Regions from separate parts of the Streptomyces sp. NPDC046887 genome, predicted to be linked through region 1. Evidence: riboswitches for the same ligand, from Rfam matches in the RefSeq annotation. Region 1 holds a riboswitch; the other holds the start of a gene.
What was found. A riboswitch is a leader RNA that binds a small molecule or an ion and turns the genes downstream of it on or off. The one in region 1 is predicted to bind glycine.
Positions count from the first base shown of each region.

Region 2: linked by a shared signal. The riboswitch ahead of gcvT (glycine cleavage system aminomethyltransferase GcvT) and the one ahead of gcvP (aminomethyl-transferring glycine dehydrogenase) in region 1 are both predicted to bind glycine.

Region 1 is NZ_JBEYXH010000057.1:8,978-23,766, reverse strand. It holds gene ABZ945_RS31615 (PadR family transcriptional regulator) at 1-98, opposite strand, end outside; gene ABZ945_RS31610 (MFS transporter) at 601-2,094, shown strand; gene ABZ945_RS31605 (GNAT family protein) at 2,209-2,814, opposite strand; gene ABZ945_RS31600 (ThiF family adenylyltransferase) at 2,811-4,001, opposite strand; gene ABZ945_RS31595 (PhzF family phenazine biosynthesis protein) at 4,157-4,999, shown strand; gene ABZ945_RS31590 (type II CAAX endopeptidase family protein) at 5,003-5,785, opposite strand; gene ABZ945_RS31585 (glutamate-cysteine ligase family protein) at 5,871-7,376, opposite strand; gene ABZ945_RS31580 (hypothetical protein) at 7,916-8,530, shown strand; gene ABZ945_RS31575 (DUF5999 family protein) at 8,814-9,020, shown strand; gene gcvP (aminomethyl-transferring glycine dehydrogenase) at 9,137-12,022, opposite strand; glycine riboswitch at 12,201-12,299, opposite strand; gene ABZ945_RS31565 (PRC-barrel domain-containing protein) at 12,413-12,781, shown strand; gene ABZ945_RS31560 (DNA polymerase IV) at 12,788-14,365, opposite strand; gene ABZ945_RS31555 (MerR family transcriptional regulator) at 14,434-14,789, opposite strand, start outside.
Region 2 is NZ_JBEYXH010000015.1:95,606-110,394, reverse strand. It holds gene ABZ945_RS16760 (L-serine ammonia-lyase) at 1-467, opposite strand, end outside; gene glyA (serine hydroxymethyltransferase) at 681-1,940, opposite strand; gene gcvH (glycine cleavage system protein GcvH) at 1,953-2,330, opposite strand; gene gcvT (glycine cleavage system aminomethyltransferase GcvT) at 2,476-3,591, opposite strand; glycine riboswitch at 3,739-3,852, opposite strand; gene ABZ945_RS16740 (AAA family ATPase) at 4,113-4,829, shown strand; gene ABZ945_RS16735 (enhanced serine sensitivity protein SseB) at 4,966-5,706, shown strand; gene ABZ945_RS16730 (enhanced serine sensitivity protein SseB C-terminal domain-containing protein) at 5,771-6,553, shown strand; gene ABZ945_RS16725 (peptidase) at 6,702-7,625, shown strand; gene ABZ945_RS16720 (ABC transporter substrate-binding protein) at 7,918-9,588, shown strand; gene ABZ945_RS16715 (ABC transporter permease) at 9,672-10,676, shown strand; gene ABZ945_RS16710 (ABC transporter permease) at 10,678-11,640, shown strand; gene ABZ945_RS16705 (ABC transporter ATP-binding protein) at 11,647-12,651, shown strand; gene ABZ945_RS16700 (oligopeptide/dipeptide ABC transporter ATP-binding protein) at 12,648-13,892, shown strand; gene ABZ945_RS16695 (trimeric intracellular cation channel family protein) at 14,047-14,727, shown strand; gene ABZ945_RS16690 (thioesterase family protein) at 14,754-14,789, shown strand, end outside.

The DNA of each region.
Region 1 (14,789 bases):
CCGCACGCCCCGTGCCGCCGGCCGGGGCCCGGCCCGCGCTCATGGCCGCGCTCGTGCCCGTGGTCCTGCGGCTGTCCCGAAAATCCCTGGAAACGCATCTGCTGCCACTCCCTCGCTCATCGCCATCGTCGACCAGTCGGCCGCAAGCTTTTCAACCGCTCGCGACACTTCAACGATATATCGGAAACAGTCGCCGAGCAAGCGTCCGTACGGAACTCGACCGGAGCCCTGTGCCGTCGCTCTCCGGTGCGAGGTGTCATGCGCTCCGGTAACCGGTGTGCGAGGGGGCCCCGCGATGGCATACCGTGGCCGGGCTTCTGCGCCGGAGGACCCGGCAGCAGTGGCCGGACTTCCTGTTCCTTCTCCGCCGGTCTTGAGGTGACGTCCTATCAACCAGGCCATCTAGCCGTCCGCGTTCCCCACGTGCCGAGTCGTCGCACGTGTCCGGGGGCGGACGTCGCGCTGGCCTGAGTTGCGTCACCCCCCGTTCTCTGTCTTCTCCCGGGTGCAGCTCTGCCGTCTGCCCCGGGTCTCGTGTGGTCGCTTCCCGGCGTCGCCGACGGCAGGGCTCCCCGATTCCTCACATCAGGAGTCCCCGTCGTGTCTTCCTCCGCGCCCGGCAACGAGCCGCAGCGCACCACCCAGCGCCCGGACCACCCGGCACCCGGACGACCGAAGACGGCCTTGGCCGCCCGGATCGCCCTGCTGGTGCTGCTGACCGCCGAGCTCATGGACATCCTCGACCAGTCGGTCATCCTGACCGCCCTGCCCGCCATCCAGGAGTCGACCGGCGCCGGACCGGCAGCGGTGCAGTGGCTGACCACCGGCTACTCACTGCCCGTCGCCGTCGGGCTGATCACCGGCGGCCGCCTCGGCGACCTCCACGGCCGGCGCAGGATCCTCCTCGTCGGCACCGCCGTGTTCACCACGGCCTCACTGCTGTGCGGTCTGGCCACCGGACCGGGTGTGCTGATCGGGGCCCGCGCCCTCCAGGGCGCCGGGGTCGCCCTGATGATCCCGCAGGTCCTGGCCACCCTCCATGTCACCTTCGACGGCGAGGCCCGCAGCAAGGCCTTCGGCCTCTACGGGGCCGTCCTCTCGCTCGCCAACGTCCTGGGCCCGGTCCTGGGCGGCCTGCTCACCGAGGCCGACCTGTTCGGCCTGTCCTGGCGGCCGATCTTCCTGGTCAACCTGCCCGTCGGCCTCGCCGTGCTGCTTCTGGGACGCACCTTCGTCCCCGAGTCGACCGTCCGGAAGGCCGACCGGCTCGACCTCACCGGCATGGTGCTGTCGGCGCTGGCCGTCCTCCTGATCCTCTTCCCGCTCACCGAGGGCCGCACCCACCACTGGCCGCTGTGGTGCTTCGCCATGCTCGCCACCGGCCTGCTCGCGCTCGGCGTCTTCCTGCGCCACCAGCGGCGCAGGCGGCACGACGCTCCGCTCGTGCCGCTGTCGCTCTTCCGGGGCCGGCAGTTCTCCGGCGGCCTGGCCGCGCAGCTGGTGCACGGCCTGCTGTGCGGACTGTTCTTCATGACCTGGACCCTGTACCTCCAGCGCGGACTGGGCATGAGCCCCTTCCACGCGGCCCTGGCCTTCGTGCTGCTCTCCCTGGGAGAGCTGGCCGGTGCGACGATCGCGGCGAGGAGCGGCGGACGCTTCGCCCGCCGGATGCCGCAGGCCGGAGCCCTGGTCGCGCTCGCCTCGATGGTCGCCTACGCCTTCCAGGCCGACGGAGGTCAGGCGGACCTGACCCTGGTGGCGATGACGGCTCCGGTGGTCCTGATCGGCTTCGGTCTCGGCATGGTCAGCGGTCCGCTCGCCGACATGTCGCTGGCCGGGGTCCCGTCCCAGGAGGCCGGAGCCGCCTCGGGCCTGTTCAACACCGCCATGCACCTGGGCATCGCCCTCGGCACCGCGCTGACCGCGCTGGTGTTCTTCGCCGCCACCGGTGGCTCAGCCGACGCCGCACTCCACCGCGGCGCTTTCCTCGGTGTGCTGTGGTGGGTCGGCGGCCTCCTCGCGCTGATGTGGGCCCTGATGTTCTGCCTGCCCGAGCCGGCGAACAGCCGGAAGCGGGCCCACCGCGCGGGCTGAGGCCGGGCCGTACGGAATCCCGGGGCGTCCGGGATTCCGTACGCGTGTCAACGCCTCGCCCGTCACCGGATCCCTCTCCCTCCGTCGGCGCGGGAAAGCCGGGCCTCACCCGCCTCAGACGGCCGCCAGCCGGCCGGCCCCGTCCAGGATCCGCAGCTCGGCGGGGGTGGCCGTCGGCCGCCACTCCGGCGCCAGGGCGGCGTAGGTGGAGACATCGTGCCAGCGCCCCTGGGTGTGGAACAGCTGGCGCAGGGTGGCCTCCGGACGCAGCCCGGCGGCGAGCATCACCTCGCGCATCCGGCCGTGGTCGACCCGGTGCCCGGCCCAGATCCGGTGCAGCCCGAGCGGGCCGAAGCCGTACGCCATGAGCAGCCGCCCGGCCTCGTAGCCGTGCCCCCGCACCGGCGCGTCGGGCAGCAGCACCAGCCCGGTGAGCATGGCGTTGCTGCCGTACTCCTCGACCAGCAGCCCCATGGTCCCCACCAGGGTGTCGCCGCCCGGTGCGCAGACGGCGAGGGTGTGGCGGCGGCGGGGCCGGTCGTACGGCTGGGCCAGGGTCCGCGCGAAGGCCTCCTCGGCCTGGCGCTCGTCCATCCGGTCGACCCCCAGGTACCGGGTGAGCACCGGATGGGTGTGGATCCGCGCGAACGGGGCCAGGTCGACCGGCCTCAGCTCGCGCAACCACAGGTGCTCGCCGTGCAGTTCGGGGACACCGCTCATGAGGCGGCACCCTGCGCGGTGCGTACGGCTCCGGCCGCGCCGCCGACCAGGGCCTCCAGGTCCACGTAGTACCGCCCGGAGGGCACCGGCGCGCCGAGCAGTACGCGCCGGGCGGCGTCGGCGACCAGGGCGCCGCCGAGCGCCACCCCGCTGGCCAGTTGCGGCCAGCTGGACAGGGTCCGGCCGATCCGGCCGAGCGCGTCGGTCATGGCCGGGCTGAGTCGGCTCTCGTCCACGATCCGCAGCAGCAGCTCTCGCGAGGCCCCGGCGTCCAGGCTCAGGACGTCCCGGGCGGTCACGGCCCCCGCCCGGCCGTGGAACAGCGGGCGGTCCGGCTCCAGGTCAAAGCGCTCGACGTCCAGCAGCCCCCGGTCGTTGGCGTCCATCAGCACCGGCACCCGCCGGGCGCGGGCGTGTTCGCGGGCGGCGGCCTTCACCCAGAGGGTGTCGCACTCCTCCACCAGCAGATCCAGCCCGACACCGGGCGCACCGGGCGCGCCTGGCCCGTCGAAGAAGTCCCCGATGGTCTCCTCGGTCACCCCGGCGCGGTGGATCTCGATGTCCAGATAGGGGTCGATCTCGTACATCTGCCGTGCGCACAGCACGGTCTTCTCCACGCCGAGGTCGTGCACTCCGGCCCGCAGCCGGTTGAGGTTGGCGAGGCCGACCCGGTCGAAGTCCGCCAGCCGGAACGATCCACCGACGCCCTCCAGGGCGCAGGTGAGGGCCGCGCTGTTCCCCACGGACAGCCCGATCACACCGATCCGCCGCCCCAGCAGCCGTTGCTGCTCGGCCCGGGTGATCTTGTCGCGGTTGCGGTCGGTACGGACCAGCCGGAACTCCTCGGCCGGCAGCAGATGCACCAGCCGCCCGGTCCACGGGTACCAGACCCAGGTCCCGTACCGCCGGCTCGGCGCACCGCCGTACACCTCGGCCACCGCCCGCTCCAGCCGCTCCCGTTCCCAGCGCTCACCGGGCGCCGAGCAGCGCACCCACTCCGCCACCTGCTCGTCGATGCGGTCGTGCACCTCCCGCACCAGGCCCGAACCCAGCAGCGCCGCGAGGGCCGCTTCGGCGGCGGGTTCGGCGGCGTCCAGCAGCAGGGGGCGGAAGGTGTCCGTGCGGGCGGACGAGGGCACCGGAGGGGTCGCGGGAGCGGTCGCGGCGGAGGTCTCTGAAGGGATCACGGGCCGGGACGGTATCAGCCAGATGATCTTGGCTTGCCCACCGTCACCCGGCCGCGCACCCTCGAAAGGATGCGCGAGCCGCGGCCATGGGCCCCGGTCCAGTCACCGCCGATTGGCCTTGGCGGCCCCGCCCTCCGCCGCCCTACCGTCGGCCCATGCGCATCCGAATCGTCGACGCCTTCACCGACCGCCCCTTCGCCGGCAACCCGGCCGGTGTGGTCCTCCTCCCCGACAGCCCCACCACCGCCTCCCCGGACGGCTTCCCGGAGGACCGCCGGCTCCAGCGGGTGGCCGCCGAGGTGAACCTCTCCGAGACCGCGTTCGCCCGCCCGCTCCCACCCGGGGGCGAGGCCGACTGGGCGCTGCGCTGGTTCACCCCGGTCGCCGAGGTCGATCTGTGCGGGCATGCCACGCTCGCCACCGCCCATGTGCTGCACACCAGCGGCCGGGCCACCGGAACCGTCCGGTTCGCCACCCGCAGCGGGGTGCTGACCACGACCGCGGAGGCGGACGGCACCCTGGCCATGGACTTCCCGACCTCGTCGCTGACCCCCGTCCCGGCCCCCGACGGCCTCGCCGAAGCCCTGGGCGCCGAGGTGCTCTCCGTCCAGGACACGGCCGCCCATATCGGCGATCTGCTGGTGGAGCTGGCGGACGAGAGGACGGTACGGGGACTGGCGCCCGACCACCCCCGGCTGGCGGCGCTGTCCGACCGGGGCGTCATCGCCACGGCCGCCGCCGAGGACCCGGGGCGCGGTTATGACTTCGTCTCCCGCTGCTTCTTCCCCGCGCTGGGCATCGACGAGGACCCGGTGACCGGCAGCGCCCACACCGCGCTGGCGCCGTTCTGGTCGGCCCGCCTGGGCCGCGCCGAGCTCACCGGCTTCCAGGGCGGGTCCCGTACCGGCCTGGTCCGCACCCTGCTGCGCGGTGAGCGCACCGTCCTCACCGGCCGCGCGGTCACCGTCATCGACGGCGAACTGCTCACCGGACCGTAGGCCTCAGGCGGTCGGCAGCCAGTCCACCCGCCCCGCCAGCAGCCCGTAGCCGACGAAGGCCACGATGTCGAGCAGCGCGTGGGCCGCCACCAGCGGCCCCACCCGCCCCCACTTGCGGTACAGCCAGACGAAGACCACTCCCATCACCAGGTTGCCGACGAAGCCGCCGATGCCCTGGTAGAGGTGGTACGAGCCGCGCAGCACCGAGCTGGCGGCCAGCGCGGCCATCGGCGACCAGCCCAGCCCGTCCAGCCGGCGCAGCAGATAGCCGACGACGATGACCTCCTCCACCACGGAGTTCTGGATCGCCGACAGCACCAGCACCGGGTACTTCCACCACACGTCGGGCAGCGACTCGGGCACCACCGTCAGATTGGCCCCGACTCCCCGGACCACCAGGTAGAAGGCGAGGCCCGCGCTGCCGATGCCGGCCGCCACCAGCGCGCCCCGCCCCAGGTCCGACCAGGGGCGGCGGCGGTCGAAGCCGATGGCCCGCAGCCCGGGCGCGCCCTCCCGGGTGAGCAGATGGGCCACCAGCACCACCGGCACCAGCGCGGTGGCGATGCCGAACAGCTGCCAGGCGAGGTCCAGCCAGGGCCGCCCGGGCGCGTAGGAGCCGTTGAGGGTGGCCGCCTGGTCCTTCAAGCCCTCGGGCCTGGTCAGCGAGCCGATGAAGCTGATGAGCGCCGAGGCCGCGCTCGCCCCCAGCGAGAGGGCCAGCACGATCCAGGTCTCGGACCTCAGGGTCCGCTGTGAGACGCCCTCCGCGGGAAGGGTTGCTGCCACGTGCCCGTACACCTGCCTCCGGTCGGATGCCGCCTGCCGTAGCCGACAGCTTGCCCGACGCCCGGCCGGTCCCGCTCAACGGGGGTCAGTCGTCGCCGATGCCGACCGGCCAGGTGTGCACGGGCTCGCCCTGCCGCATCAGCCGGCAGTACTGGCGGGTGGTGGCGGCCAGCGCCGCGTCCCGCTCCAGGCCCTCCTCCAGGGCCTGGTGGAAGGTGTCCACCTGCCAGGAGGCGCCGTTCACCCCGCGTCGGCACCGCTGCTCGATGATGCCGAGGTAGCGGTCGCGGTCGGCCTTCTCCACGCCCCAGGCGTCCAGCCCGGCGGCGGCGAGCGGCAGCAGTTCGTCGCGGACCAGCTTCACCGCCGGGACGGTGGTCACCCCGCCCGCGCGGCCGGGCCGAGGCCAGGTCAGTTCGGCGTCGATGCCGTGCCGGCAGGCGGTGTCGAAGTTGCGGGCCGCGTCCTCGAAGGCGAGCCGCCGCCACACCGGGCGGGCGTCGTCGGCGAGCGCCCGGATCAGCCCGTAGTAGAACGCGGCGTTGGCCACCACGTCCTCCACGGTCGGCCCGGCCGGCAGCACCCGGTTCTCCACCCGCAGATGCGGCACGCCGTCCACGACCTCGTACACCGGCCTGTTCCAGCGGTAGACGGTGCCGTTGTGCAGCACCAGCTCCTGGAGCTGCGGCACCCCGCCGGCGTCCAGCACGCTCAGCGGTTCCTCGTCGTCGCAGATCGGCAGCAGCGCCGGGAAGTAGCGGACGTTCTCCTCGAACAGCTCGTAGGCGGAGGAGACCCACCGCTCGCCGAACCAGGTGCGCGGCCGTACGCCCTGCGCCTGGAGCTCCGGCGGGCGGGTGTCGGTGGCCTGGGTGAACAGCGGCGGACGGGACTCGCGCCACAGCTCCCGGCCGAAGAGGAACGGCGAGTTCGCCCCGACCGCGATCTGTACGGCCGCCAGGGCCTGCGCGGCGTTCCACACGTCGGCGAAGCGGTCGGGGGTGACCTGGAGGTGCAGCTGCACCGAGGTGCACGCTGCCTCCGGCACGATGGAGTTGGCGGTGGAGGTCAGCCGCTCCACCCCGTCGATGTCGAGGGCGAAGCTCTCGCCCCGGGCCGCCGTGATCTGGTCGTTGAGCAGGACGTAGCGGTCGACGTCGGAGAGGTTCGCCGACACCAGGTCCTTCTCGGCGAGTGTCGGCAGAATGCCGATCATCACGATTCCGGCATCGACCTCACGGGCTTTGCGGTGCGCATATGCCAGCCCGGTGCGCAGCTCCTCGGCGAGCTGTTCCAGCACCCGGCCGCCGAGCCGGTGCGGCTGGATGTTCACTTCGAGGTTGAACATTCCCAGCTCGGTCTGGAAATCGCGGCTCGCGATGCGCTCCAGCACCTCGCCATTCATCATCCGCGGCATACCGTCGGCGCCCGCGAGATTGAGCTCGATCTCCAGACCCACGAGATTCCGCGGCTTGTCGAACCGCTTCTCGGCGAGGAGCCGCCCGAGGCCCGTCAGGCACTGCTGGAGCTTCGCGCGGTACCTCTGCCGGTCGGACAGGTCGAACCCGTCCGCCACGACCTTCTCCCCCATCGGAGCGTCCTTCCTCATGGGTGGGGTACGCGGCACCGGCCGCTTGCGTCACGGACCATACTGCCCGCATGGGCTGATCCATAACGCCCGCACCGAAGCCTCTCGCCCGGTAGTCTGGAGAGGACGTCCACGCGGCACATTCCGCAGGCATGAGGCCGCAGGCAGTAACCGCGCCGACGATGCCGCGAAAGGCCGGCCGGAGCCACCGGAAACGAGGGTCGCGATCCAGCCGACCCCGTTCCCGGCAGGAGCGCAGACGGGACCGGTGGCGCGCACGGAGAATCCACAGATACTTCGCGAAACAAAGACCGGATGAGTTCTTGCCGGTAACCACCTCGACAGCTAGCCGAAACAATCGGCGAACGCCCGTCGTATAAACTTCCGCGGGACGAGGCAGAGAGTCGCGCGCCCGGCCCACCGGCCCGGCGGCCACCTCTGACCCCGCTGCCGACAGTGCCGTCCGCGCCCTTCTCCTCCGCAGCACCCTGTCTCCACCTGTCTCCCGCACGCCCGTGTCCGTTGACCGAGAGGCGACCCACATGCCGCTTCAGGTATCCCCTGCCCCCGCGCCCGCCCTGCGCTCCGTCCTCACCGCGCTGGGCTCACCCGTCGTACGCTCCGCGCACACCCCCGCCCTGCGGTCCGTCCAGGGACCGCTGAGCCCCGAACTCCCGCTCCCCGTCCATGTGCTGGACGTCCGGGACGCCCCGACCGCCACCGGTTCGGCCCGGCCGGCCCGGGCCGGGGCGCCGCGCACCCGGCTGGCCGGCTGGCGGTTCCACATCCGCGGCGGCGACCGTGTGGTGGCGGCCGCCGACGCGCTGCCCTCGGCCGACGGCTGGACCGTCTCGCGGTTCTTCGAGGGGCCCTATCTCGCCTCCACCGAACGCGCGTTGCGCCAGGCGGAGACCATGGCGGGCCGCTACCAGCCCCGGCTGCTCTCCGTTCCGGAGCTGTACATGCTGACGCTGTGGCTGCACGGCAACGCCGGGGCCGACCCGGCGGAGGGCACCCCGGCCCCCACCGACCTGCTGGTCCCGCTGGCCCCGGCGCCGCCGGGGATCGCCTCCCATCTGCCGTACCGGGTGGCCGAGTTGCTGCCGGTGATGACGCTGCGGCTGGCTCCTCCCCCGCTGCTGGAGTCCACCGCCTGAGCCGACGAAGGGGGGCCACCCATCGGGCCCACCCGATCGGACTAGTCCAGTGGTGTCAGGCGAAACGGTCCCAAGTGATGGTTCGGTAGAGCTGAACCATCCGCACGGGTGACACGTCATGGAGCTTGAGGAAGCTCTGCTGCGAAATCCCTGCGGACCGCGGTCCGTAGGGCAACACTGGGGGCGGGATCCGTCCACAGGGACCGACGACACACGGGGGGCGGCGATGGACTCCGCGTCAAGCCGCAGGACACATACGACACCGCAGCGAAAGAACCGATCCATGTGCCAGCACCAGCCAGCCTGTCCGACCGCCGACTCCGCCGACCGGGAGGCGGCGCGCCTGCTGGCGCACCATCCGGAACAGGGCTGGAGCCTGCTGTGCAACGGAGTCCTCGTCTTCGAGGACACCGGCGAGCTGCTGCCGGACGGGCAGATCATCGCCCCGCACCGGCCGCTGGGCACAGCGCAGGTGATGACGGCCGCCTGAGCCGCCGCACACCGGACCGGCGCTGACTCCGCACGGGCGCGACCGGAGACAGGACAACGGCCGAGGGCCGGTACGGAATCCTCCGTACCGGCCCTCGGCATGAGCGGTGGTCCTTGTCAGCCCTCGTACTCGTCCAGCGGCGGGCAGGAGCAGACCAGGTTGCGGTCGCCGAAGGCGCCGTCGATCCGGCGCACCGGCGGCCAGTACTTGTCCGCGGCCGAGACCCCGGCCGGGAAGACGGCCTGCTCGCGGGTGTAGGCGTGGTCCCAGTCGCCGCCGAGCGCGGCCGCCGTGTGCGGGGCGTTGCCCAGCGGGTTGTCCTCGGCCGGCCACTCGCCGGAGACGACCTTCTCGATCTCGGCGCGGATGGCGATCATCGCCTCGCAGAACCGGTCCAGCTCGGCCAGGTCCTCGCTCTCGGTGGGCTCGATCATCAGGGTGCCGGCCACCGGGAACGACATGGTCGGGGCGTGGAAGCCGTAGTCGATCAGCCGCTTGGCGATGTCGTCCACGCTGACGCCGGTCGCCTTGGACAGCGGGCGCAGATCCACGATGCACTCGTGGGCGACCAGTCCGTTGGGGCCGGTGTAGAGCACCGGGTAGTGCGGCTCCAGGCGCTTGGCCACGTAGTTGGCGGCCAGCACCGCGACCTGGGTGGCGCGCTTGAGGCCCTCGCCGCCCATCAGCCGGACGTACGCCCAGGAGATCGGCAGGATGCCGGCCGAGCCCCAGGGGGCGGCCGAGATCGGGCCGACACCGGTCTCCGGTCCGGCGCCCGGCTGGAGCGGGTGGTTGGGCAGGTACGGGGCGAGGTGGGCGCGCACGCCGACCGGGCCGACACCGGGACCGCCGCCGCCGTGCGGGATGCAGAAGGTCTTGTGCAGGTTCAGATGGGAGACGTCGCCGCCGAAGTGGCCCGGCTTGGCGAGGCCCACCAGGGCGTTGAGGTTGGCGCCGTCCACGTAGACCTGGCCGCCGGCGTCGTGCACCTGGGCGCAGATGTCGGCGACGTGCTCCTCGAACACCCCGTGGGTGGACGGATAGGTGATCATCAGCACCGACAGCTCGTCGCGGTACTGCTCGATCTTGGCCCGCAGGTCCTCGACGTCGATCTCGCCGTCGTCGGCGGTCTTCACCACGACCACCTTCATCCCGGCCATCACCGCGCTGGCGGCGTTGGTGCCGTGCGCGGAGGACGGGATCAGGCAGACGGTACGGGCGGTGTCGCCGTTGGCGCGGTGGTACGCGCGGACCGCGAGCAGACCGGCCAGCTCGCCCTGGGAGCCCGCGTTGGGCTGGATGGAGACCTTGTCGTAGCCGGTGACCTCGGCCAGCCGCTCCTCCAGCTCGCGGATGAGCGTCAGATAGCCCTGGGCCTGCGCCGCCGGGGCGAAGGGGTGCATCTGGCCGAACTCGGTCCAGGTCACCGGCTCCATCTCGGTGGTGGCGTTGAGCTTCATGGTGCAGGAGCCCAGCGGGATCATGCCCCGGTCCAGCGCGTAGTCCCGGTCGGCGAGCCGGCGCAGATAGCGCAGCATCGCGGTCTCGGAGCGGTGGGCGTGGAAGACCGGGTGGGTGAGGTAGGCGTCGGTGCGCAGCACCCCGGCGGGCAGGGCGTCCTCGGTGGCGGCGTCCAGCGCCTCCACGTCCCCGGTGACGCCGAAGGCGTTCCACACGGCGGCGATCTGGGCGCGGCCGGTGGTCTCGTCGCAGGCGGCGGAGACCTGGTCGGCGTCGACCAGGCGGAGGTTGACCCCGCCGGTGCGGGCGGCGGCGACGATCTCGGCGGCCCGGCCGGGCACCTTGGCGGTGACGGTGTCGAAGAAGGCGCCGTGCGGCAGCTCCACGCCCCCGGCGCGCAGGCCCTCGGCGAGGATCGCGGCGTAGCGGTGGGTGCGCCGCGCTATGGTCTTCAGCCCCTCGGGGCCGTGGTAGACCGCGTACATCCCGGCCATCACGGCGAGCAGCACCTGCGCGGTGCAGATGTTGCTGGTGGCCTTCTCGCGGCGGATGTGCTGCTCGCGGGTCTGCAGGGCCAGGCGGTAGGCCTTGTTGCCGTCGGCGTCCACGGAGACGCCGACCAGCCGGCCGGGCAGGCTGCGGGCGTGCTTGGCCTGGACGGCCATATAGCCGGCGTGCGGGCCGCCGAAGCCCATCGGGACGCCGAAGCGCTGGGTGGTGCCGACGGCGATGTCGGCGCCCAGCTCGCCCGGCGAGGTGAGCAGGGTGAGGGCGAGCAGGTCGGCGGCGACGGTGACGATCGCGCCCAGCTCATGGGCCTGGTCGACGACCGGCTTGAGGTCCCGCACCGCCCCGGAGGCGCCCGGGTACTGGAGCAGCACACCGAAGACGCCGCGCTCGGCGATCTCGGCCGGGATGCCCTCGCTCAGGTCGGCGGTGACCACCTCGACACCGGTGGGCTCGGCGCGGGTCTCGATCACGGCGATGGTCTGCGGCAGCGCGTCCGCGTCGATCAGGAAGACGCCCTGCTTGACCTTGCCGACCCGGCGGGAGAGCGACATCGCCTCGGCGGCCGCGGTGCCCTCGTCCAGCAGGGAGGCGCCGGAGGTGGGCAGCCCGGTCAGCTCGGCGACCATGGTCTGGAAGTTGAGCAGCGCCTCCAGCCGGCCCTGGGAGATCTCCGGCTGGTACGGGGTGTAGGCGGTGTACCAGGCCGGGTTCTCCATGACGTTGCGGAGGATGACCGGCGGGGTGAAGGTGCCGTGGTAGCCGAGCCCGATCATCGGGGCGAGCACCTGGTTGCGGTCGGCCAGCGAACGCAGTTCGGCCAGCACCTCCGCCTCGGTGCGGGCGTCCGGCAGCCCGAGGGCCTCGGTGCTCTTGATGACGTCCGGTACGGCGGCGGCGGTCAGCTCGTCGAGCGATCCGTAGCCGACCTGCGCGAGCATCTTGGCCCGGGCCTCGGCGTCGGGCCCGATGTGCCGCTGCTCGAAGGGGATGCCCTGCTCAAGCTCGGTGAGCGGAGTACGGTTGGCGGTCATCTGCGGGGGCCTCCTGGTCGTCACGACCTGCGAGGGGCACCACGGCGCGGGTGCCCGGACGGCCTCCCCCTCTGTCATCTCAACCTGAGAGCTTCACCGGACCGCCCTGCGGCGGACCGGCTTTCACCGTCGGTGAGGGCAGGTGCCGTCCGACGCCTGCCCTGCTTTCCAGAGTGACCTCGTCCGTGCGGTACGGGGGCCTGAGAGATTCCGGGGAGGATTTGCTCCTTCGGCGCCTCCGACGGTCTTGCTCGGAGGACTCTCCCGCACGGGGTCAGCAGCCGGAACCAGCCTACCAGCGGGGTCCCGGCGCCATCCCTCAAGTGGCCGACGTCACCGTTGTGCCCTTACGTAGTGTCCATGGAGCGGGTGCGACCTGTTGGAGGGACCGTGCAGACCGACATCGATCCGCGCAGCCTGATCGGCCGCAAGGCGTTCGACCGCGACGGGAACAAGATCGGCACCGTGGACGAGGTCTATCTGGACGACGCGACCGGTGTGCCCGAGTGGGCGGCCGTGCGCACCGGCCTGTTCAGCCGGGACGCCTTCGTCCCCCTGGAGCCGAGCGAACTGGTGGGCGAGGAGCTGCGGGTGCCCTACGAGCGGGCGCTGATCAAGGACGCCCCGGACTTCGGCGTGGGCCGCCATCTCTCCCCGCAGCAGGAGGTGCAGCTCTACCACCACTACGGCATCGCCCTGCCGGCCGCGCCGCCTCCCCCGGACCGCGACTTCGGCCGCCTGGCCGGCCAGGACGACTGACCCCGGTCAGCAGAGCCGACCGCCCGCCTCCTCCGACTCCGATTCCGGCTCCGGTACGAGGGGCAGCGGATCGGACGGGCTGAGCAGCGGGTCGTCGGTACGGAAGGTGCGCACCCGCCCGGGCGGCGAGGTGGGCGCCTCGAACCGCACCGTCACCCGGCCGATCCCACTGCCCTGCACCCATCCGGCTCCGTGCTCGGCATGCCGTACGTCCTGCCCCGCCAGCCATTTCCGCGCGCCCTCCTCCGGCTCCGGGACCACACCCTCGGTGCCGCCCCGCGTCCCGGCAGGGAGAACCACCGCGCCCTGGTGCTCCGCCGCGACCGGAGCGACCACTTCCGCACCCGTACCGACCGCCGCCTCCTCCAGGCCCACCCCGGCCCCCGCTGCCCCGCTCCCGCCCGTGTCCACCCCGGCGGGCTCCCCGCCGCCCGAGACGCCGCCCTCGCCCCGTACACCGTCCTCCCGGGCCGTGTCCGCCGCCCTTGCCACCGCCGCCGCCTCACGGGCTTCCGCGGCCTGGGCGAACAGGTCCTCCTGGGTGTAGTCGGCGAGCCCGGTCACGCCCACCCCGAGCAGCCGCACCCCGCCCGTGGTGTCGACCAGCTCCAGCAGCCGGGCCGCCGCCTCCCGCACCACGCCCGGGTCGTCGGTGGGGCCGCGCAGCGTCTCGGAGCGGGTGAGCGTGGAGAAGTCGTAGCGGCGCACCTTCAGCACCACCGTCCGGCCGGAGCGCCCGGCGCCCCGCAGCCGCTGCACGCACCGCTCGGCCAGCCGCTCCACCTCGGCCCGGACCCGCACCCGGTCGTGCAGGTCCACGTCGAAGGTGTCCTCCACCGACACCGACTTGGCGTCCCGCTCGGCGACCACCGGGCGGTCGTCGTACCCCATGGCCATCCGGAACAGCGAGGCCCCGTGCGCCTTGCCCACCAGGCGTACCAGCTCGTCCTCACCGGCCTCGGTCAGCTCGGCCACCGTGGTGATCCCGGCCCGGCGCAGATGCTCGCCGGTCGCCGGGCCCACACCGGGCAGGATGCGCACCGGCTTCGGCCCCAGCAGCTCCCGCTCGGTGCCCGGCTCGATCAGCAGCAGCCCGTCCGGCTTGGCCTGCTCGGAGGCGATCTTGGCGAGCATCTTGGACCCGGCCAGCCCCACCGAGCCGGTGAGCCCGGTGACCGCGTGGATGTCCGCCCGCAGCCGCTCCCCGGTGCGCCGGGCGCCGGCGGCGTCGTCCGCCGCGCCCCCGGCCTCCAGGTCCACGAAGGCCTCGTCCAGGCTGAGCGGCTCCACCAGCGGTGACAGCGCCCGCAGCAGGGCCATCACCTGCTCGCTGACCGCCCGGTAGACGGTGAACCGAGGGACCAGATAGGCCGCGTTGGGCGCCAGTCGGCGGGCCTGCCCGGTGGGCATCGCCGAGTGCACCCCGAAGCGCCTCGCCTCGTACGAGGCGGTCGCCACCACCCCGCGCGGGCCCAGTCCGCCGACCACCACCGGCTTTCCGCGCAGACTGGGCTTCGCCGCCTGCTCGACGGCGGCGTAGAAGGCATCCATGTCCAGATGCAGGATGGTGGGCGCGGCTCTCACACCACTGATGCTGCCGCATCCCACTGACAACCGCCCCGCACACCCGTACGAGTGGCGCGGCCGCCGTCTCAGACCGCCCGGTCGCGCCGGCGCCGCGCCAGCTCGTCGGCCGGATGGTGGCGCACCAGGGTCTCGCCGGTGTCCACCCGCTCGCCGTGCAGCTGCGACAGCGCCGCCTCGACGTCCCGCCAGACCACGTCGACGGCGATCCCGAAGACGCCCTGGCCGCCCTGGAGCAGCGCCACCACCTCGCCGGGCGAGGAGCACTCGTAGACCGTCGCCCCGTCGCTCATCAGCGTCATGTGCTCCAGGTCGCCGCCGCGGGCCCGCAGATGCACCAGGGTGGTGCGGATGTTCTGCAGGGCGACCCCGGTGTCCAGGAAGCGCTTGACGATCTTGAGCAGGACGACGTCCCGGAAGCTGT
Region 2 (14,789 bases), on a different contig from region 1:
TCGTCCACCACGAAGCCGCCGCCGACCGAGTAGTAGGTCTTCTCCAGCAGGGTGGCCCCGGAGGCGTCGAAGGCGACGACCGTCATGCCGTTGGCGTGGTACGGCAGCGCCTTGCGGCGGTGCAGTATCAGGTCCTCGTCGAAGTCGAAACCGATCTCGTGGGCGCCGAGCAGGTTGAGCCGCCCGGCCTCCTTGATCGCCTCCACTCGCGCGTCCGCGCTCTCCACGTCCACGGTGCGCGGGGAGTCGCCCTCCAGCCCGAGCAGCACCGCCTTGGGGGTGCCGTGCCCGTGGCCGGTGGCGCCGAGCGAGCCGAACAGCTCGGCGCGGACCTTGGCGGTGTGGGCGAGCAGCCCCTCGTTCTTCAGGCGCCGGGCGAACATCCGGGCCGCCCGCATGGGGCCGACCGTGTGGGAGCTGGACGGGCCGATGCCGATCGAGAACAGGTCGAAGACCGAGATGGCCACGGAAGTCTCCTTGGTGGGTAGACGTCGCTGTCTGCCGGGGTGGTGCAGGGACAAGCGGGGGATGGAAGAGCTGCGGGGCCGGCCCCGGGCGGTCCGGGGGCAAGCCACGGGGCACCGCACTCACTCTTCAGTGTGCGCGGTGCCCCGCGAATCAGTCTGTGTGCTACGTAACCTTCACGACAATCGGCAAAAGTTACGTATACCTAGCAAAGGCTACAGGCTGGGGTACAGCGGGTGCTTCGCGGCGAGCGCGGAGACCCGGGCCTTCAGTGCCTCGGCGTCGTACGCCGGCTTCAGCGCCTCGGCGATCACGTCCGCGACCTCGGCGAAGTCCTCCGTGGTGAAGCCGCGGGTGGCCAGCGCCGGGGTGCCGATCCGCAGGCCCGAGGTGACCATCGGGGGGCGCGGGTCGTTCGGGACCGCGTTGCGGTTGACCGTGATCCCGATCTCGTGCAGCCGGTCCTCGGCCTGCTGGCCGTCCAGCTCGCTGGAGCGCAGGTCCACCAGGACCAGGTGGACGTCGGTGCCACCGGACAGCACGGAGACGCCGTGCTGGGTGACGTCGTCCTTGACCAGGCGCTCGGCCAGGATCCGGGCGCCGTCCAGGGTGCGCTGCTGGCGCTCCTTGAAGTCGTCCGAGGCGGCGATCTTGAAGGAGACCGCCTTGGCGGCGACCACATGCTCCAGCGGGCCGCCCTGCTGACCGGGGAAGACCGCGGAGTTGATCTTCTTGGCCAGCTCGGCGGTGGAGAGGATCACGCCACCGCGCGGGCCGCCGAGGGTCTTGTGGGTCGTGGTGGTGACCACATGGGCGTGCGGCACCGGGTTGGGGTGCAGCCCCGCCGCGACCAGGCCCGCGAAGTGGGCCATGTCGACCATCAGATAGGCGCCGACCTCGTCCGCGATCCGGCGGAAGGCGGCGAAGTCCAGCTGGCGCGGGTACGCGGACCAGCCGGCCACGATCAGCTTCGGCTTGGACTCCTTGGCCAGCTTCTCGACCTCGGCCATGTCGACCTGGCCGGTGGCGTCGTCCACGTGGTAGGCGACCACGTTGTAGAGCTTGCCGGAGAAGTTGATCTTCATGCCGTGGGTCAGGTGACCGCCGTGGGCCAGGTTCAGGCCCATGATCGTGTCGCCCGGCTTGAGCAGCGCGAACATCGCGGCGGCGTTGGCCTGGGCACCGGAGTGCGGCTGCACGTTGGCGTGCTCGGCGCCGAACAGGGCCTTGATCCGGTCGATGGCGATCTGCTCGACCACGTCGACGTGCTCGCAGCCGCCGTAGTAGCGGCGGCCCGGGTAGCCCTCGGCGTACTTGTTGGTGAGGACCGAGCCCTGGGCCTCCATGACCGCGACCGGAGCGAAGTTCTCCGAGGCGATCATCTCCAGGGTGGACTGCTGGCGGTGCAGCTCGGCGTCGACGGCGGCGGCGACGTCCGGGTCCAGCTCATGCAGGGGGGTGTTCAGAAGCGACATCGATCTGGCTCCTCAGGCGCCGGAGAACTGGGCGTACTCGTCCGCGGAGAGCAGGTCCTTCGGCTCCTCGCTGACACGTACCTTGAACAGCCAGCCGCCCTCGAACGGCGCGGTGTTCACCAGGGACGGGTCGTCCACCACGTCCTGGTTGGACTCGACGACCTCACCGCTCACCGGCGAGTACAGGTCGCTGACGGACTTGGTCGACTCCAGCTCGCCGCAGGTCTCGCCCGCGGTCACCGTGTCGCCGACCTCCGGGAGCTGGGCGTACACCACATCGCCGAGCGCGTTCGCCGCGAACTCGGTGATGCCGACCGTCGACACGCCGTCCTCGGCGGGCGACAGCCACTCGTGCTCCTTGCTGAAGCGCAGCTGCTGGGGGTTGCTCATGACCTGGATTCTCCTGTACGCGGGGGAGTGGTGGTGAACGGGGGAGCGGTGGCGCGGGCGTGCCTCACCCGTGCTACGGGGCCGGATGCGGCCGTACGGGTACGGGCTGACCCTTCCGTACGGCTACGGGCTACCGGCTACGCGGTCACTTCTGCCGCTTGTAGAACGGCAGCGCGACGACCTCGTACGGCTCATGGGTACCGCGGATGTCGACGCCGACGCCCGCGGTGCCCGGCTCGGCGTGCGCCGCGTCCAGGTAGGCCATGGCGATCGGCTTGCCGAGGGTGGGGGAGGGGGCGCCGGAGGTGACCTCGCCGACCACCTCGCCGCCGGCCACCACGGACATCCCGGCGCGCGGCACCCGGCGGCCCTCGGCGACCAGCCCGACCAGCTTGCGCGGCGGCTTGGCGGCGGCGCGCTCGGCGGCCGCCTCCAGCGCGGCCCGCCCGACGAAGTCGCCCTCCTTCTCGAACTTGACCACCCGGCCGAGCCCCGCGTCGAACGGGGTCAGCGCGGTGGTCAGCTCGTGCCCGTACAGCGGCATGCCCGCCTCCAGGCGCAGGGTGTCCCGGCAGGACAGCCCGCACGGGATCAGCCCGGCCTCCGCGCCCGCCTCGGTCAGCGCGGTCCACAGGGTCTCGGCGTGCTCGGGGGCGGAGAACAGCTCGAAGCCGTCCTCGCCGGTGTAGCCGGTACGGGCGATCAGCGCCGGCACCCCGGCGACGGTGCCGGGCAGCCCCGCGTAGTACTTCAGCCCGTCCAGGTCGGCGTCGGTCACCGAGGCGAGGATGCCGGGGGAGGCCGGGCCCTGCACCGCGATCAGCGCGTAGGCGTCCCGGTCGTCGCGCACCTCGGCGTCGAAGCCGGCCGCCCGCGCGCTCAGCGCGTCCAGCACGGTCTGGGCGTTGGAGGCGTTGGCGACGACCATGTACCGCCGCTCCTCCAGCCGGTAGACGATCAGGTCGTCCAGGATGCCGCCGTCCTCCTGGCAGATCATGGTGTAGCGGGCGCGGCCCACGGCGACCGAGGAGATGTTGCCGACCAGCGAGAAGTCCAGCAGCGCGGCGGCCTGCGGCCCGGTGACGGTGATCTCGCCCATGTGGGACAGGTCGAACAGCCCGGCCCGGCTGCGGACGGCCTGGTGCTCGTCCCGCTCGCTGCCGTAGCGCAGCGGCATGTCCCAGCCGGCGAAGTCGGTCATGGTCGCGCCCAGCGCGCGGTGCACGGCGTCGAGGGCGGTCGTACGGGGGGCGGTGCTCATCGGATGTGGCTCCCAGGTCCGGGGCATGCTGGCGAGGACGATCCTCCCCATCTGTCATCGGAACCTGAGAGGTTCGCCGCGACCACGGCGGGTCGGGGCTTGCACCTTGGGTGGAGCCGGCGGAGCGGCTCGCTTTTCAGATCTGCCTCATCGCGTGCGGTACGGGGCCTGAGAGATTCAAGGGAGGGACTTGCTCCTTCGGCGCCCGGGGCGTGCGGTGTACCTCTCGGTACGGCCCCGGAACTCTCCCGCGCGGATTCGAGCGGCCGGTATGCGGTTGTCAGCACGGTCGAGCGGTCGAGCTGTCCAACTGTGCGCGTGGCGGGCACATCATCGCACGAGCACTGCCATCGGAAAAGGTCCGGATTGCCGGGGCCTCAGCGTGGGGATGGTCATATCACTTGTGCCTTATTACCGATTCTTTACACTTCAGGGGCAAAGCTCGGAACACGGCGAGCCCCTGGCGTGAGACAGCTCGGGAAGCTGGGCCCGACGGGGCCCGTTGGACGGGGGAGTGAGCGATGAGGACGCAGCGCACCGAGGCGTACGCGACGGGCGCGGGCCCGGCCGGCGCGGCCGGCACCGGGTCCGGCGGCGCCGTGCGGCCCCGGCTGCCCGCCCGCGCCCGGGCCACCGCCGCGGATCCGGCCGCCCGCCCCGCCCTGCCCACCGTGCGCGATCTGCGCGAGCGCTCCGGCCGCGGCCCGCGCGCCCTCACCTTCGCCCCCGGTGACCTGGTCGTCGTCTCCGGACTGCCCGGCAGCGGCAAGTCCACCCTGATCGCCCGCGCCGCCCAGGGCCGCGGCATCGACTCCCAGGACGCCCGCGAGCGCTGGGAGCACCGGATGCCCGCCGCCCTGCCGTATGCGGTCTACCGCCCGCTCGCCCGGCTCGCCCACTACGCCGGGCTGCGCCGGGCGCTGCGCTCCGGCGAGCCGGTGGTGGTCCATGACTGCGGCACCCAGGCCTGGGTGCGCCGCTGGCTGGCCCGGGAGGCCGCCAGACGCGGCCGCCGGCTGCATCTGCTGCTCCTGGACGTCACCCCGCGCACCGCCCGCCAGGGCCAGCGCGACCGGGGCCGGGGCGTCTCCGGCTACGCCTTCGCCCGCCACCGCCGGGCCGTCGGCCGGCTGGTCGGCGACGCCGAGCGCGGCATCCTCCCGGCCGGCTGCGGCTCCGCGATCCTGCTGGACCGCCCCGCCGCCTCCGCCCTGCGCCGGATCGCCTTCGACGGCTGACGGGCCCCGCTCGCCCGGGTAGGCAGCCCCTTCCCGCCCGGGCTGACAGCCCTCGCCCGCCCCGCGTTAGGGTGCAGCCACCGGTGACCCGACCGGGGCGGAGGCGCGCGCGGCGCGGGGAAGGACAAGGGCAGCAGTGGACACCGCATGGCCGGCCAACGAGCTGGAGGAGGCGCTCGCCGCCTCGCTCGGCACGCCCGAGGCGGGGGCCCGCCTGATCGAGGTGCTGGGCCGCAGCCAGGTCTGGGTGCCGCTGCCGGGCGGCGGCGGCCCCGACAGCCGCGATCTCGACCTGCCCACCCTGGAGCTGGACGGCCAGGCCTACGTCCCGGTCTTCAGCTCCGCCGAGCAGTTCCAGCGCTGCGCCGGCCCCCGCCTCCCGCACGCCGTGGCGCCCGCCGTGGAGTTCGCCCGGGGGCTGCCCCCGCAGGTCGGCATCGCCGTCAACCCGGGCGGCGCCGTCGGCGTACCGCTGCCGCCCCCGGCCGTCGCCGAGCTGTGCCGCATCGGGCACACCCCGCTGGACGGGCCCGCCTCCGGCGGCCGGGTGCGGCTCTTCGAGCCCGACTGGCAGGACGACCCGGTGGACTTCCTGGCCGCCGCGGCCGCCGAGTTCGACGCCGCCGGCACCGTGCTCACCGCCCGCCGCTGCCTGGCCAGCGTCGAGGGCGGCGACCCGGTGCTCTTCATCGGCGTCCAGCTCTCCTCCTGGGAGGGCCCCGAGCGCACCGCCCCGATGGACGCCCTGGGCCGGGCGCTCGGCCGCGTCCCGGTGCGCTGGCCGGTCAACCTGGTCCTGCTCGACGTGGCCCAGGACCCGGTCGGGGACTGGATGCTGGAGCGGGTCCGCCCCTTCCACCAGCGCGGACCGGCCTGACCGCGCCCGTCGCACATAAGCTTGCCGGGTGGGCCGGGTGGCCCGTAGAGGGGCGGGAGAACGAGTGAGCGGGTCAGGCACCGCGGCGACCGGTGGGGTCGAGGAGCTGCTCGGACGGGTCGTGCCCGGCCGGTACGACGCCTACGAGGCGCTGCTGCACGCCCTCGCCGACGGCCGGCTGTGGATGCTGCTGTGGCAGGGCCGCCCCGGCTCCTCGGACGCCCAGTACGGGAACATGGAGGTCGACGGCCACGGCTACGCCCCGTGCGCCACCTCCGAGCGGGAGCTCGCCGCCTCCGGCTGGGACCGCGCCCACGAGGTGGTCACCGGGCGGGACATCGCCCGCGCCCTGTACGCCGAGCGCTGGGGCCTCTGGCTCAACCCGCACGCCCCCGGCGGCGGTGTCGGCGTCCCCTGGCCCGACCTGCGCCGGATCGCCGCCGGCCTGGACCGGATGCCCGCCGGACCGCTGCGGCTCTCCGAACCCACCATCGCCCTGCCGCAGTTCTACGCGCTGCTCGCACAGAACGCCCACCGCACCCCGGCCGTCCGCTCGCTGCGCCGCGCCTGGGTGCAGCCCGCCGCCGGCACCCCGTACCTGGTCATCGGCCTCGACCTGTACGACTCCGGCCAGGGCGCGGTGGACGCGGTGCGGGCCATCATGAGCCAGTCGGTGGCCGCCGTCCCGGACGGGCTGCCGGTCTCCACGGTCGCCATGTCCGACTCGTACGACCCGGTGGCGCTCTGGCTGCGCGCCCACGCCCGCCCCTTCTACGACCGCGAGGCCCACGCCACCGCCCCGGTCGTCCCCCACACCGGCTACGGCTACCCGCCCCGTACGCTCTGAGCTTTCTGACGCCGATTCAGGCGGCGGGTGCACCGCACGCGCCGAAACCGCATCCTCCCGGACGACCGACACCCATGCCGGTCAGTCGATCCAGTCGATCCAGTCGATCCAGTCGGTCCAGTCGACCCGGTCATCCGAGAGGGCACCCATGTCTTTCCCGCCTCCCCGTCCGTCCCGCCGCGCCCGCCGCACCGCCTCCGGTCTCGCCACCGCCCTGCTCGCCCTGGCCGGCCCCCTGGCGCTCCCGGCCGCCCCCGCCGTCGCCGCCGCCCCGGTCAAGGCCGGGCCGATCAGCACGGTGACCTACCCCGCGGCCGACCAGGGCGCCGCCCTCCGCTACTGGACGCCCGAGCGCATGAAGAAGGTCGGCGGCACCGTCGACCTGGGACCGAGCGGGCCGCTCGGCAAGCCCTGGACCGGCAAGGCCGTCCCCAGCGTCGGCCGGCTCTTCTTCGTCAACCACAAGGGCCAGGACACCTGGTGCACGGCCACCTCCGTCACCAGCGGCAACGGCTCGGTGATCATGGCCGCCGCGCACTGCGCCCGGCTCGGCTCCTCGCCGGTGAACACCTACACCGACCTGGTCTTCGCCCCCGGCTACGCCAAGGGCAAGGCCCCGTACGGGCGTTACGCCGTCAAGGCGACCATGACCCCGCGCAGCTGGGCCGAGGACACCGTCAACGACGTGGCGGCGATGGTGGTCGCCACCCCCGTCAAGGGCAAGCGGCTGGCCGACGCGGCCGGGGCGCAGCAGATCGCCTTCGGCCGCAAGGCCGGTGAGCGGGTCACCGCCTTCGGCTACCCGGCCACCACGCCCCAGCGGGGCGAGGAGCTGATGCACTGCGCCGGCACCACCAAGCCCGCCCCCGGCAACGAGCTGCTCCTCCCGTGCGACCTGGCCGGCGGCTCCAGCGGCGGCCCCTGGCTGGCCGGCTTCGACCCCGCCACCGGCAAGGGCACCGTGGTGTCGGTCCTCAGCCACGGCGAGGACCTCGCGAGCAGCAGCCCGATCTACGGGCCGGTGCTCGACCAGACCGCCCGGGCCGCCTACGACGCCGCCCAGCGCGGCTGACCTGCTCCGTCGCTCCGGCCGGTCCGCGACCCCGGGCCGGCCGGAGCGCCCCGCCCGTCCCGATCCAACTCAAGGACCACCCGCCCCGCCCCCGCCGCCCGCCCGCCGATGTGCCCGCACATGGGTGCCGATGACCGCGTGGCGGCCCTATCTCCCGTATACGTCCGGTTGGTTCGGTGTCCGGGTCTCGACTGGGTATCACCGCTATGCGGACTGTTCTCCTCGGTCAGAGGCGTGGGTAGTGTTCGGCCAATCGAACCCAGCGACCATGCGCACATACCAGGGGTGGGCTATGCACACGTATCGATCACGATCCATCCGGGCGGTCACGGCGGTGGTCGCCGTCGGGCTGATCGCCTCTGGTTGTGCCAGCGACCGCGACAAGGACGGTGACAAGGGCGGCGCCAAGGACACCTTCGTGTTCGCCGGCGCCGGCGACCCCGGTTCGCTCGACCCCGCGCTCGCCACCGACGGCGAGACCTTCCGGGTCACCCGGCAGGCGTTCGAGGCGCTGCTGGAGCACGAGTCCGGCGGCAGCAAGCTGACCGGCGGCCTGGCCGAGACCTGGTCCAGCAACCCGGCCGGCACCGTGTGGACCTTCAACCTCCGCAAGAACGTGAAGTTCCACGACGGCGAGCAGTTCAACGCCGCCGCGGTCTGCGCCAACTACGACCACTGGTTCAACTGGAAGGGCACCTACCAGTCGAGCGCGGTCTCCTACTACTGGCAGGCCATCATGGGCGGCTTCGCCAAGAACGAGGACCCCGAGACGCCCAAGGCCAACTACAAGTCCTGCACGGCCAAGGACGAGAACACCGCGGTCATCGAGGTCAACGAGCCCTCCGCCAACCTGCCCGGCGGCTTCTCCCTCCAGGCGCTGGCGATCCACTCGCCGAAGGCGCTCAAGGAGTACGCGAAGCAGGACGCCTCCGCCAAGGGCGACGCGATCACCTACCCCAAGTACAGCCAGGAGGCCGGCACGGTCGCCGGCACCGGCCCGTACAAGATCACGAAGTGGAACAAGGGCAACAAGGAAGTCAGCCTGTCCCGCTTCGACGACTACTGGGGCGACAAGGCCAAGATCAAGAACCTGGTCTTCCGCACGATCTCCACCGAGGAGACCCGCCGCCAGGCGCTCCAGGCCGGTGACATCAACGGCTACGACCTGGTCGCTCCGGCCGATGTGAAGACGCTGGAGAAGGAGGGCTTCCAGGTCCCCACCCGCGACGTCTTCAACATCTTCTACGTCGGCATGACCCAGACCGCCAACCCGGCGCTGAAGAAGCCCGAGGTGCGGCAGGCCATCTCGCACGCCATCGACCGGGAGAACCTGGTCAAGACCCAGCTGCCCGAGGGCGGCAAGGCGGCCACGCAGTTCATGCCCGACACGGTCGCCGGCCACTCGGACAAGGTGAAGACCTACGCCTACGACACCGCGAAGGCCAAGGGGCTCCTCAAGAAGGCCGGCGAGGAGAAGCTGAAGGTCCAGTTCTGCTACCCGACCGAGGTCACCCGCCCGTACATGCCCGCCCCGCAGGACATGTTCGAGCTGATGAAGGCCGACCTGGAGAAGGCCGGCATCACCGTGGAGCCGAAGGCCATGAAGTGGGCCCCGGACTACCTGGACGCCACCGAGGCGGGCTCCTGCGCCCTGTACATGCTCGGCTGGACCGGTGACTTCAACGACGGCTACAACTTCATCGGCACCTGGTTCGCCGGCTTCGACAAGCAGTGGGGCTTCAAGGACAAGAAGGTCTTCGACGCCGTCACCGCCGCCTCCAAGGTGACCGACCCGGCCGGCCGCGTCGAGGCGTACAAGAAGGCCAACGAGATCATCGCCGAGTACGCCCCCGGTGTGCCGATCTCCTCCTCGCCGCCGGCCATCGCCTTCGGCAAGAACATCAACCCGCCGAAGGTCTCCCCGCTGACGCAGGAGAACTTCGCCGAGGCCAGCTTCAAGTAACCGCACACCTTGCGGGTCCGCCCGGCCACTGAGACCTCCGTGGCCGGGCGGACCCGCTCCAACGTGAGAAAGGGGCACGCGGGGTGCTGCGACTCGTCGTACGAAGACTGCTACAGCTGATACCCACCCTGCTCGGCCTGTCGGTCCTGCTGTTCCTCTGGCTGAACCGACTGCCCGGCGGACCCGCCTCAGCGATCCTGGGCGAGCGCGCCACCGAGGCCGAAGTGGCACGGATCAACCGGGCCCTCGGGCTCGACCAGCCGATCACCGTCCAGTACTGGCGCTTCCTCAAGCGCATCGCCGAACTGGACCTCGGCACCTCCACCCAGACCGGCCAGCCGGTGTGGGACGAGTTCACCCTGCGCTTCCCGGCCACCGTGGAGCTCAGCGTCGCGGCGATCCTGCTCGCCGTGGTCGTCGGCATCCCGCTCGGCTACCTCGCCGCCAAGCACCGCGGCGGCTGGCTGGATGTGGCCTCCGTCTCCGGCTCGCTGGTCGGCATCTGCATCCCGGTCTTCTTCCTCGCCCTGCTGCTCCGGGCGCTCTTCTCCGTCCAGCTCGGCTGGTTCCCCAGCTCCGGGCGGTTGTCCACCGGGCTCGACGCCACCGTGGTCACCGGCTTCGCGGTCCTCGACGGGCTGCTGACCGGCGAGATCGACGCCAGCTGGGACGCGCTGGTGCACCTGGTGCTGCCCGCCGTCGCGCTCGCCTCCATCCCGCTCGCCGTGATCGTCCGGATGACCCGCGCCAGCGTGCTGGAAGTGCTCGGCGAGGACTACGTCCGCACCGCCGAGTCCAAGGGCCTGCAGAAGCGGACCGTGCGCGGCCGGCACGTCCTGCGCAACGCCATGCTGCCCGTCGTCACCGCCGTCGGCCTGCTCACCGGCAGCCTGCTGTCCGGCGCGGTGCTCACCGAGTCGGTCTTCGACTTCGGCGGCATCGGCTCCTTCATCCGCACCGCGATCGACGCCCGCGACTACCCGGTGCTCGTCGGGTTCATCCTCTTCATCGCCATGGTGTACGTCCTGATCAACCTGCTGGTCGACCTCGCGTACAGCCTCATCGACCCGAGAGTGCGGGTGCACTGAGTTGACCACCCTGACCAAGAAGGCGGACAAGGTCGACCGGCTCGCGGAGCTGATGCAGACCTCCGAGTCCACCACCGGTGCCAGCCTCTGGCGCGAGGCCGCCCGCCGGCTGCGCGACAGCAAGATGGCCATCATCGGCGCGGTGATCATCGCGGTGTTCGTGGTCCTGGCGGTCATCGGCCCCTGGATCGCCCCGTTCACCCCCACCGCGCAGACCTGGCGCGGCGAGGTCTTCCCCAACCGCGGCGAGTTCGTCGGCATGCGCGGCGAGAACTGGTTCGGCCTGGACCACCTGGGCCGCGACCTGTTCTCCCGGATGCTCGTCGGCGCCCGGCAGACCCTGCTGGTCGGCGTGGTGTCCATGCTCATCGGCCTGGTCATCGGCGCCCTGGTCGGCGTGGTGTCCGGCGCCGCCGCCACCCTCGGCGGACCGATGGGCCGGCGCCTGGACACCGTGATCATGCGGATCACCGACATCATGCTGTCGCTGCCCTCGCTGCTGCTGGCCGTCTCCATCGCCGCCGTGCTGGGCCAGTCGCTCACCACCGTGATGATCGCGGTCGGCGTTGTCCAGATCCCCATCTTCGCCCGGATGCTGCGCGGTTCGATGCTCGCCCAGGGCGGCTCCGACTACGTGCTGGCCGCCCGCGCCCTCGGCGTACGGCGCAACCGGATCGTGCTCACCCAGATCCTGCCCAACTCCCTCAGCCCGGTCATCGTCCAGGCCACCCTGAGCCTGGCCACCGCCATCATCGAGGCGGCCGCCCTGTCCTACCTGGGACTGGGCAACCCCGACCCGGCCGTCCCCGAGTGGGGCGTGATGCTCTCGCAGGCCCAGCGGTTCTTCGACAACGAGCCGATGATGGCGGTCTACCCGGCGGTCGGGATCATCATCACCGCCCTCGGGTTCACCCTGCTCGGCGAGGCCATGCGCGAAGCACTCGACCCGAAGCTGCGAGGCTGAACCACCATGCCACTGCTCTCCGTTGACGAACTCAGCGTCACCTTCACGGCCAAGGGCCGCAAGGACTCCACGGCCGTGGACGGCGTCTCCTTCGACGTCGACCAGGGCCAGGTCGTCGGCCTGGTCGGCGAGTCCGGCTGCGGCAAGTCCGTCACCTCGCTGGCGCTGATGGGCCTGCTGCCCGCCAAGGGCGTACGGGTCGGCGGCCGCGCCGAGTTCGACGGCACCGACCTGCTGAAGCTCGGCCCCGCGAAGATCCGCGACATGCGCGGCCGCCATCTGGCCATGATCTTCCAGGACCCGCTGTCCTCCCTCAACCCGGTCGTCCCCATCGGCGTCCAGGTCACCGAGATCCTCCAGCGCCACCGCGGCCTCAAGGGCGAGGCGGCCCGCAAGGAGGCCGCCCATCTGCTGGACCGGGTCGGCATCCCGGACCCCGCCCGGCGGCTCAAGGAGTACCCGCACCAGCTCTCCGGCGGGATGCGCCAGCGCGCCCTGATCGCCATGGCGGTCGCCTGCGCGCCCCGGCTGCTCATCGCCGACGAGCCGACCACCGCGCTGGACGTGACCATCCAGGCCCAGATCCTGGAACTCCTCAAGGAACTGGTCGACCAGGAGGGCACCGCCCTGCTGATGATCACCCACGACCTGGGTGTGGTCGCCGGACTCTGCGACGAGGTCAATGTCCTCTACGCCGGCAAGGCCGTGGAGACCGCGGGCCGCCGCGAGCTGTTCGCCCACCCCACCCACCCCTACGCGCACGGGCTGCTGGGCTCCATCCCCCGCCTCGACGCCCCGCGCGGCGAGCCGCTGAACCCCATCCGCGGCTCCATCAACGACAAGATCGCCTGGGCCGACGGCTGTGCCTTCGCGCCCCGCTGCGACCACTACACGCTGGAGTGCCTGACCGGCACCCCCGAACTGACCGAGCCCCGCACCGCCGGCCACCAGGTCCGCTGCGTCAACCCGGTGCTGCCCCCGGTCCGGCCCGCCGCGGAGGTACCGGCATGAGCCTGCTCGAACTGGACAACCTCAAGGTCCACTTCCCCATCCGCAAGGGCGTGCTCTTCGACCGCACGGTCGGCCATGTCTACGCGGTCGACGGCGTCTCCCTCAAGGTCGAGGCCGGCCAGACCTACGGCCTGGTCGGCGAGTCCGGCTGCGGAAAGACCACCCTGGGCCGCGCGGTGCTGCGGCTGGTCGACGTCACCGAGGGCGAGGTCGTCTTCGACGGCACCGACCTGGCCAAGCTGGACGAGGAGGCCATGCGCCGCTTCCGGCGCCGCCTCCAGATGGTCTTCCAGGACCCGCTGGGCAGCCTCAACCCCCGGCAGAACATCGAGTCCATCCTCGCCGAGGGCATGGCCGCCCACGGCATCGGCGCCGACCAGGCCGAGCGCCGCGAGAAGATCAAGGCCATCCTGGCCAAGGTCGGGCTGCCCGCCAACGCGCTCTCCCGCTACCCGCACGAGTTCTCCGGCGGCCAGCGCCAGCGCATCGGCATCGCCCGCGCCCTGGTCCTGGAACCGGACGTGATCATCTGCGACGAGCCGGTCTCCGCGCTGGACGTCTCCATCCAGGCCCAGGTCGTCAACCTCCTCGAAGAACTCCAGGAGTCCCTGGGCCTCACCTATCTCGTCATCGCCCACGACCTGGCCGTGGTCCGCCATATCTCCGACGTCATCGGGGTGATGTACCTCGGCTCGCTGGTCGAGGAGGCGCCCAGCGACGCCCTGTACGAGGGGCCCCGCCACCCGTACACCAAGGCGCTGATGTCGGCGGTCCCGGTGCCGGACCCCGACCTGGAGGACCGCCGCGAGCGCATCCTGCTCCACGGCGACCTGCCCTCCCCGGCGAACCCGCCCGCCGGCTGCCGCTTCCACACCCGCTGCCCCTGGGTGCAGGAGACCAAGTGCGCCACCGACCGCCCCGAGCTCACCGACACCGGTGACGGGCACCGGGTGGCCTGCCACTGGACGGCCGAGATCGAGGCGGGCACCCTGGCCCGCACCCGCGCCACCGGCGTCGAGGCGGTCACCGAGACCGCCGCCGTCGCCGAGGAGCCGGCGGTCGCGGACGTCGTACGGGAGAAGGAGAACGGCAAGGCGGTGGCGGACGCCGAGCCGGAGCTCCCGGTGCCGGGTGTCGCCGCCGGCGCCCCCGCCTCCGACGCCTCCACCGCCGTGCCCCGCCCGGCCGAGGCCCCGGCCGACGAGCGCTCGCCCTCCGCCGAGGGCGGCGGCAAGCGCTGACGGCGTACGGGGGCGGGTGCGGCGACCGCGTACGGTACGGGCCGCCGCACCCGCCCCCTCCCGGCCGACAGGTGGCCGGCGCCCGCCCCCCCCGGAAGCCGAGGGGCGGCCTGCGCCCGGCACGATCCCCTCCCCGCGCCCGGCACAATAAGGCGTGCTCCAGGACTTCTTCACGCCCTCCGTCCAGCACGCACTGGACCTCGTGGGCATCTTCGTCTTCGCCATCTCCGGCGCCCTGCTCGCCGTGCGCAAGAACTTCGACGTCTTCGGCATGGCGGTGCTCGCGGAGGTGACCGCGCTGGGCGGCGGGCTCTTCCGGGACCTGGTGATCGGCGCCGTACCGCCCGCCGCCTTCACCGACCTGGGCTTCTTCCTGATGCCGCTGGTCGCCACCGCCCTGGTCTTCTTCCTGCACCCGGTGGTCGAGCGCACCCAGGCCGCCGTCAACGTCTTCGACGCCGCCGGACTCGGACTGTTCTGCGTCACCGGGGCCACCAAGGCGTACGAGTACGGGCTCGGGCTCACCGCCTCCGCCGTGATGGGGCTGGCCACCGCGGTCGGCGGCGGTGTGCTGCGGGACGTGCTCGCCAACGAGGTGCCCTCGCTGCTGCGCTGGGACCGCGACCTCTACGCCGTACCGGCGATCGTCGGCGCCACCCTGGTGGTGCTCTGCATCCGGTTCGAGATGCTCAACCCGTTCACCAGCGGGGTCGCCGCCGTCACCGCCTTCGTGATCCGCATCCTGGCGATGCGCTACCACTGGCGGGCCCCGCGCGCCTGGAACCGCCGCTCCTCGGCGGCCGAGGAGGTCATCCCGGAAAAAGCTACCGCTTAGTAACGCACCCGTTGTACGGTTCCGCCATGGACAGCTCGAACAGCGTGCGGAGCCACGGACCG